2 regions of the Streptomyces callyspongiae genome follow, and region 1 is predicted to be linked to the other one. Evidence: predicted binding sites of a transcription regulator. Region 1 holds the regulator's gene; the other holds the start of a gene.
The links. The regulator HrcA, encoded in region 1, represses chaperone genes, less so after heat shock. The targets are predictions, from matches to a motif close to TTNGCACTCNGNNNNNCNGAGTGCNAA.
Positions count from the first base shown of each region.

Region 2: ACL06G_RS03595 (FmdB family zinc ribbon protein) is a predicted target of HrcA. The motif match lies at 2,804-2,830, and genes of this name have one in related genera.

Region 1 covers NZ_JBJZOM010000008.1:86,754-90,944, forward strand. The annotation lists gene ACL06G_RS09805 (nitronate monooxygenase) at 1-308, opposite strand, end outside; gene dnaJ (molecular chaperone DnaJ) at 411-1,550, opposite strand; gene hrcA (heat-inducible transcriptional repressor HrcA) at 1,551-2,567, opposite strand; gene ACL06G_RS09820 (MBL fold metallo-hydrolase) at 2,761-3,480, shown strand; gene ACL06G_RS09825 (DUF3097 domain-containing protein) at 3,503-4,191, shown strand, end outside.
Region 2 covers NZ_JBJZOM010000003.1:128,822-133,012, reverse strand. The annotation lists gene ACL06G_RS03615 (P1 family peptidase) at 1-270, opposite strand, end outside; gene ACL06G_RS03610 (hypothetical protein) at 421-627, shown strand; gene ACL06G_RS03605 (hypothetical protein) at 715-1,404, opposite strand; gene ACL06G_RS03600 (S-methyl-5'-thioadenosine phosphorylase) at 1,534-2,367, opposite strand; gene ACL06G_RS03595 (FmdB family zinc ribbon protein) at 2,446-2,793, opposite strand; gene ACL06G_RS03590 (potassium/proton antiporter) at 2,915-4,191, opposite strand, start outside.

The sequences.
Region 1 (4,191 bases):
TCGGCGGCGTAACGCCTCGCCTCGCCGGCGAGCCGCTCCCGGTAGCTCCCGACTGCATCGGTACCGGCAGCAGGAGGCGGCTGCGGCAGGAAGACGTTCACGCCGAACGGCCGCTCGGTCAGCATCCGCAGGTGCCGGATCTCCTCGTACACGGCCTCCGGCGTCTTGTAGCCGGCGGCGAGGGAGCCGAGCGCACCGGCGTTGCTGACGGCCGCGGCGAGCTCGGGACCGGACGTGCCGCCCGCCATCGGGGCCTGCACGATCGGATGCTCGACGAGGTCGGAGAGCGGGGACTGCGCGGAGGACATGGCGTCATCCTGCCATGCCCCGGGAGCAGTCCGGGCGGGGGCCGTGGGAGCTCTCCGGGGTGGACCGCCGGCGGGCGGGGGCCCACCCCGGGGGGAGAGGCGTCAGCGGCCGTTGAACGCGTCCTTGAGGCGGTGGAAGAGCCCCTGCTGACCGGGCTGGAACTGCCCCTGGGGCCGCTCCTCGCCGCGCAGGCGCGAGAGCTGCCGCAGCAGCTCCTCCTGCTCGTGGTCGAGCTTGGTCGGCGTGGTCACCTCGACGTGCACGATCAGCTGGCCGCGGCCGTTGCCGCGCAGGTGGGTGACGCCGCGCTCGTGGAGCGGGACGGACTGGCCGGACTGCGTGCCCGGGCGGATGTCGATGTCCTCCATGCCGTCCAGCGTCTCCAGCGGCACCTTGGTGCCCAGGGCCGCGGCCGTCATGGGGATGGTGACGGTGCAGTGCAGGTCGTCGCCGCGGCGCTGGAAGACCGGGTGCGGGGTCTCGTGGATCTCGACGTAGAGGTCGCCCGCCGGGCCGCCGCCGGGCCCGACCTCGCCCTCGCCGGCCAGCTGGATCCGGGTGCCGTTGTCGACACCCGCGGGGATCTTGACGGTGAGGGTGCGCCGCGACCGTACGCGGCCGTCGCCGGCGCAGTCCTGGCAGGGCGTCGGCACGACGGTGCCGAATCCCTGGCACTGCGGGCAGGGCCGGGAGGTCATGACCTGCCCCAGGAAGGAGCGGGTGACCTGCGAGACCTCGCCGCGGCCGCGGCACATGTCGCAGGTCTGCGCGGAGGTGCCCGGCGCGGCGCCCTCGCCGGAGCAGGTGCCGCACACGGTCGCGGTGTCGACCTGGATCTCCTTGGTCGTCCCGAACGCCGCCTCGTGCAGTTCGACGTCCAGCCGGATCATCGCGTCCTGGCCGCGGCGCGTGCGCGAGCGGGGCCCGCGCTGCGAGGCGGTTCCGAAGAACGCGTCCATGATGTCGGAGAAGTTGCCGAAGCCCGCGCCGCCGAAGCCGGCGCCCGCTCCCGCGCCGCCGCCCGGTCCGGCCGGGTCGCCGCCCAGGTCGTAGACCTGCTTCTTCTGCGGGTCGGAGAGCACCTCGTAGGCGGTGTTGATCTCCTTGAAGCGGTCCTGCGTCTTCGGGTCCGGATTGACGTCCGGGTGCAGTTCGCGCGCCAGCCTGCGGAAGGCCTTCTTGATCTCGTCCTGCGAGGCGTCGCGCTCCACGCCCAGGACGGAGTAGTAGTCGGTCGCCACTTAACTCTCCGCGAGGATCTGTCCGACGTAACGTGCCACTGCGCGTACCGCTCCCATCGTTCCGGGGTAGTCCATGCGGGTCGGCCCCACCACGCCGAGCTTGGCGACCGCCTCGTCGCCCGAACCGTAACCGACTGAAACCACCGACGTGGAACTCAGGCCCTCGTGAGCATTCTCATGACCGATTCGCACCGTCATGCCGGAATCCGTGGCCTCGCCGAGCAGCTTCAGCAGTACGACCTGCTCCTCCAGCGCCTCCAGGACGGGGCGGATGGTGAGCGGGAAGTCGTGGCCGAAGCGCGTGAGGTTGGCGGTTCCGCCGATCATCAGGCGTTCCTCGGTCTCCTCGACCAGCGTCTCCAGCAGGGTGGCGAGCACCGCCGAGACGGTTCCCCGGTCGTCCGCGTCGAAGCCCTCCGGAAGGTCCTGGACCAGACGCGGCACGTCGGTGAAGCGCTGCCCGGCCGCACGGCCGTTCAGCCGGGCCCTCAGATCGGCGACGGTGGTCTCGCCGATCGGGGTGGGACAGTCGACCAGGCGCTGCTCGACGCGTCCGGTGTCGGTGATGAGCACCAGCATGAGCCGGGCCGGTGCCAGCGCCAGCAGTTCGACGTGGCGCACTGTCGACCGGGTCAGCGACGGATACTGGACGACGGCCACCTGCCGGGTGAGCTGCGCCAGCAGCCGGACCGTGCGCCCCACGACGTCGTCCAGGTCGACGGCGCCCTCCAGGAAGTTGTGGATGGCGCGTCGCTCCGGCGAGGACATCGGCTTGACACCGGCCAGCTTGTCGACGAACAGCCGGTACCCCTTGTCGGTGGGGATCCTGCCGGCACTGGTGTGCGGCTGGGCGATGTACCCCTCGTCCTCCAGGGCCGACATGTCGTTGCGGACGGTGGCCGGCGACACCTTGAGATTGTGGCGCTCCGTGAGCGCCTTGGAGCCGACCGGCTCCTCGGTGCCGACGTAGTCCTGGACGATGGCACGCAGCACCTCGAGCCTGCGTTCACTGAGCACGTGCGCACCTCCCGTCGGGCCGTGTCCGGCTGTCCGGCCTCCGCTCGCCTGGCACTCTCGTGGGACGAGTGCCAGCGTTTCGCAGCCAAGTGTACGGCGGGATGCCATGCCCAGAGCAAGGGCGTCCACACCCGGGACCGCGGGCACGCACCGCGGAGGGGCGACACGGTCTGCGTACCGGTAGCGTCGCGGCATGGACGGCATGTGGGAAGAGCTCGCACCGGGCGTGGTGCGCACCCGGCTGCCCCGGTGGGACGCGACGGCCGGGGCGGTGGCCGGTCCCGACGGCGTGCTGGTGATCGACACCGGATCCTCCCTCGCCGAGGGGGCGGCGCTCCGCGCATCGCTGCGGGAGCTGTTCGGGAGGCCCGTGACCAGGGTCGCGCTCACCCACGGCCACTTCGACCACGTGCTGGGCACAGCGGCCTTCGCCGGAGTCCAGGTGTACGGCGCGGTGGGTCTGGACCGTGTTCTGCGCGGCGGCCGCGAGTCCCTCCGGCACGACGCCCGTCGGCACGGCCTGGCGGCGGACACGGCGGCCCAGGCAGCCGACGCGCTGGTCCTCCCGGAACACCCGGTCAGCGGCGAGATGACCCTCGCGCTGGGCGGCGACCGCCGTGCCGTACTGGTCAACGCCGGCCCGGGCCACACCGGGCACGATCTGGCCGTCCTGGTGCCCGGAGGGGCCCCGGGCGCTCCCCCGGTGGTGTTCTGCGGCGATCTGGTCGAGGAGTCGGGACCGCCGCAGGCGGGGGACGACGCGCAGCCTGGGCAGTGGCCCGCCGCCGTGGACCGGCTGCTGGCTCTCGGCGGCGAGGACGCCCGGTACGTCCCCGGCCACGGCGCCGTCGTGGACGCCGCGTTCCTCCGCGCCCAACGCGACGGTCTGGCCCGTCGCTTCGCCTCCGCCTGACGCGTCCGGACACAATGGGCGGATGCGCAGCCGCCGGTACGACCCCGACCTGACCCCGCCCTGGAAGCGCCGCGCCGCTCCCGTCCCCGAGGTGCCCGCCGAACGGGACCTCGTGGTGGAGGAGGTGACGACCGGCTTCTGCGGGGCGGTGATCGACTGCGAGAAGACCTCCGGAGGGAACGCGGTGACGCTGGAGGACCGCTTCGGGGCGCACCGTGTCTTCCCGATGGAGCCGCGGGGGTTCCTCCTGGAGGGACGGATCGTCACGCTGGTGCGCCCCGCAAGCGCCGCCCCGGCGGCTCCGCGCCGCACACCGTCGGGCTCGGTCGCGGTGCCCGGTGCCCGCGCCCGGGTCGCGCGCGCCGGACGCCTGTACGTCGAGGGGCGCCACGACGCGGAGCTGGTGGAGAAGGTGTGGGGCGACGACCTGCGGATCGAGGGCGTCGTCGTCGAGTACCTCGAGGGTGTCGACGACCTTCCGGCGGTCGTGGACGCGTTCGGGCCCACGCCCGACGCCCGACTGGGTGTCCTGGTCGACCACCTGGTGCCGGGGTCGAAGGAGTCGCGAATCGCCGCGGAGGTCGCCGCGACCCGGGGCGAGGACCTCGTACTCGTGGTCGGCCACCCGTTCGTGGACATCTGGGAGGCCGTCAAACCGGCCGCCGTCGGCATTCCGTCGTGGCCCCGGGTGCCGCACGGCCAGGACTGGAA
Region 2 (4,191 bases), on a different contig from region 1:
CTGCTCCTCCAGCCAGGCCACCACCCCGGACGCTGCGTCCAGCCCGAAGGCGCTGCCGCCCGTCAGCACCACGGCCTCGACCCGCTGAACGAGGTTTCGGGGGTCGAGCGCGTCCGTCTCGCGCGTGCCGGGCCCGCCGCCCCGCACGTCCACCGCGGCCACGGCGCCGCCCTCCGGCGCCAGCACCACGGTCGTCCCGGTCAGCCAGCCGTCGCCGGTGCGCTGGGAATGCCCCACCAGCAGACCGTGCACATCCGTCAGGGAATCCATGGGAGCCGTATACCCGGCACCCACCGCCCTCGGACACCGCATCATCCACCGGGCGGAACACCAGCGCACCGCCCCGCGGCCGCCCGCCGCGGTACGACTCCCGCCCACCGTGGCGCCTCTCCCCGTCCACGCGCCCCGTACCCTGGGCGCATGACCGACACCGCGCCGCGCCCGGACAACGACCGTCCGCAGGACAGCGAACCGCAGCCGTCGGCCGCGGCCCTGGTGTTCGACGATCCGCTGAGCCGACCCTCCCGCGACGACACGGACGAAGGCTGGGGAGACCGCCCCTCGTCCGGCGGTGCTGCCGCCGACCTCGCCCGCTTCCTCGAGGACAAGCCGCCCCACCACCTCTGAACCGCGGCACGCCGCGGGAGGGCCACGCGGCGTGCCTCCGGGACGGCTCGGCAGTATCGCGCCGCGCGCCCGGGAGGAGCGTTCCGCTCAGCACAGCGACACCGCAGGCGGGGCACCGGCACCTGCAGCAGCCCCCACCAGCTCCGCCGCAGTCCGGCGGGGCACCCGCAGCACCACGAGCGCACCCCGCCGAGGGGTCTTCGAGGCCGCCGGCACCTCTGCCACCGGCACGCAGCGCGCCACCACACGGGGGACCGCCGCTCCCTCGGAACGGGCCGCCCCCGGGCGCTCCCCGCCGGCGCGGGATGCCCGGGCCATGACGTCGATCCGGTCCCCGGCACGCAGCAGGCGGACCGTGTCCGCGTCCGCGAGGCGTACGGGAACCGACACCGGCCGTCCTCCCGGAGCGGGGCCGTCACGCGACCCGGCCGCCACGCGGTGCGCGGCGGGAGCAGCCGGAGCAGCCCGGGCGGCTCCGGCTTCCGGCGCCGGAAGCGGCCCCGCGGTGCGCGCCGCCGCACCGGCGGCACCGACCGTGCTCAGCGCCAGCCCCAGCACGAGGAGCCGGCGCCGCCGCGACAGGACCCGGCGGAGCCGCGGCAGGCCGCGCCCCGGTCCGGCCGCGATCGGCGGGAAGTCGGGGACGGCGCAGTACCGCGGGACGGTCGTGCCGTCCGGCCCGGGATGAGGGGACCGGGGACGGGGGAGAGGAGAGGGCATGGTGTCACCGCCTGCCGTGGGTGCCAGCGTGCTGGAGGTCCGGACGGCGGATCGCACCGCCGTTCCGCTCCTCACCGTGCACGAGGCGGGCCGCTGCCGCTCGGGCCTGTGGACAACCGCCCGCCTGTGGAAAACTTCCTCACCCTCCGGGGTCCGCGCCCCGGTCCGTTCCGGCACGACGGGAGGTCAGGGCAGCGTGATCCCCAGGTCCATGCCGTCCAGCGCACGGGCGCACGCGCAGTCCTGTGCGGCGGGGAGCCGGCCGACGGCGTCGAAGAGCACCTCGCGCAGCCGTCCCACGTTCTCGCCGAAGACCCGCAGCACCTCCTCGTGGGAGACGCCCTCGCCCGTCACCGCCCCGGCATCCAGGTCCGTGACCAGCGCCATCGACGAGTAGCACAGCCCCAGTTCACGGGCCAGGACGGCCTCCGGATGCCCGGTCATGCCGACCACGGACCAGCCCTGCGCGGCGTGCCAGCGGGACTCGGCGCGGGTGGAGAAGCGGGGTCCTTCCACGACGCACAGCGTGCCGCCGTCCACCGGTTCCCAGCCGCTTCCGCGTGCGGCCGCGAGCGCCGCACGCCTGCCGTGTTCGCAGTAGGGGTCGGCGAAGCCGACGTGCACGACGTTGGGCTGGGCGCCGTCCGGCAGCGGTTCGCCGTCGAAGAACGTCTGGACCCGGCCCTTCGTCCGGTCCACCAGCTGGTCGGGCACGAGAAGGGTCCCGGGGCCGTACTCCGGCTGCAGTCCCCCCACCGCGCAGGGTGCGAGGACCTGGCGCACGCCGACGGAGCGCAGAGCCCACAGGTTCGCGCGGTAGCCGATGCGGTGCGGCGGCAGGTGGTGCTTGCGCCCGTGGCGGGGCAGGAACGCGACGCGCCGCCCGCCGATCTCGCCGAGGAACAACGAGTCGCTCGGCGGCCCGTAGGGCGTTTCGACGGTGACCTCGGTCACGTCGTCGAGGAAGGAGTAGAAGCCGGACCCGCCGATGACACCGATCTCTGCCTGTGCGCTGCTCATGGGGTCACCCTACGGGCGACCCCGGAGCGTGCGGCAGGCCGCGGTTCCGAACGGACCGCGTGATCCGGCCCGGTCCGTTCAGGCGGCGGAGCTGCTCGCGGTGGACTTCGCCGTGTCCTTCGACCCGGAGGTGTCCTTCGAGGAACTCTTCGAGGAGGATTCCGAGGACGACGACGTCTCCGAGCCCGAGGAGCCCGAGGAGCCCGAGGAGCCGGACGAGCCCGTCGACGAGGAACCGGACGACTGCGTGCTGCGGCTGTCGTTGCGGTAGAAGCCCGAGCCCTTGAACACGATGCCGACGGCGGAGAACACCTTCTTCAGGCGTCCCTCGCAGCCCGGGCACTCGGTGAGCGAGTCATCGGTGAACTTCTGCACCACCTCGAGGCCGTCGCCGCACTCGGTGCACTGGTACTGGTAGGTCGGCACGTCTTTCCTCCTGGCACTCTTCCTTGCGGAGTGCTAACGACGCTCCATCGTGCAGTATTTCCGGCGCGTAGTCCACCGCGCCGCCGCTTCGGTTGTGTCACATGCGGCGGTTCCGGCGCGCTCAGCGCCTCCGGGCCGCCGTGCTGCCGCTCCCGCCGAGCCAGCCCGCGAGCTTGCCGCCCCTGCTGACCGAGAGCAGCCGGCGCTCCGCGGCGTCGCGGACCGCGTCGGTGGCGACGACCAGCAGTTCGTCGCCGTGCCGCAGCATGGTCGAGGGCTGGGGCACGAAGCTGGTGCCGTCGCGGACGACCAGCGTGACGGCGGCGCCTGGCGGCAGCCGCAGTTCGGCGACCTCCACGCCGTGCATGCGCGAGGAGCCGGAGATGCTCATCGACAGCAGGTGGCCCCGCAGCCGCTCCAGCGGTGCGGACTCGATGTCGACGTCCTCCGGTTCGCCGGTCTTCCGCAGGTGCAGCTTCCGTGCCAGCCAGGGCAGCGTCGGCCCCTGCACCAGCGTGAAGATGACGACGAGCACGAAGACGATGTTGAAGATCCGCTCGCTGCTGGGCACGCCGGCCACCATCGGAATGGTGGCGAACACGATCGGCACGGCGCCGCGCAGGCCGGCCCAGGACAGCAGGGCCTGATCCTGCCAGGGGTGGCGGAACGGCAGCAGGCACAGCACCACCGAGACCGGCCTGGCCACGAGTGTCAGCGCGAGGCCGACGACCACGGCCGGCCAGATGTCGTCCCCGAGGTCGTGCGGTGTCACCAGCAGTCCGAGCAGGACGAACAGGCCGATCTGCGCGATCCAGGCGACGCCGTCGGCGAAGCCCCGGACGGCGGGCCGGTGCGGCAGTTTGGAGTTGCCGAGCACGAGCGCCGTGACGTACACGGAGAGGAAGCCGCTGCCGTGGGCGGTCGCGCCGCCGGCGTAGGCGAGGACGCACAGCGACATCACCGCGATCGGGTAGAGGCCGGAGGCGGGCAGTGCCACCCGCCGCAGCCCGAACGCGCCGATGCGTCCGACGAGCAGGCCGACCACCAGGCCGATGGCGAGCTCGGCGACGATCGTCCCGACCACCGCGTACCAGGTCTGCGTGGTGTGGCCGAGCGCGGACAGTGCCACCACGAGGATGACCACCGGGGCGTCGTTGAAGCCCGATTCCGCCTCGAGGGTGCCCGTCACCCGGGAGGGCAGCGGGACCTTGCGCAGCACGGAGAAGACGGCCGCCGCGTCGGTCGGGGAGAGGACCGCGCCGATGATGAGTGCCAGGCGCCAGTCCAGCCCGATGAAGTAGTGGGCCGAGACCGCGACCAGGGCGACGCTGATGCCCACGCCGACGGTCGCCAGGACGGCGGCGGCCGGCACGCACTGCCTGATGTCGCGCCAGCGGG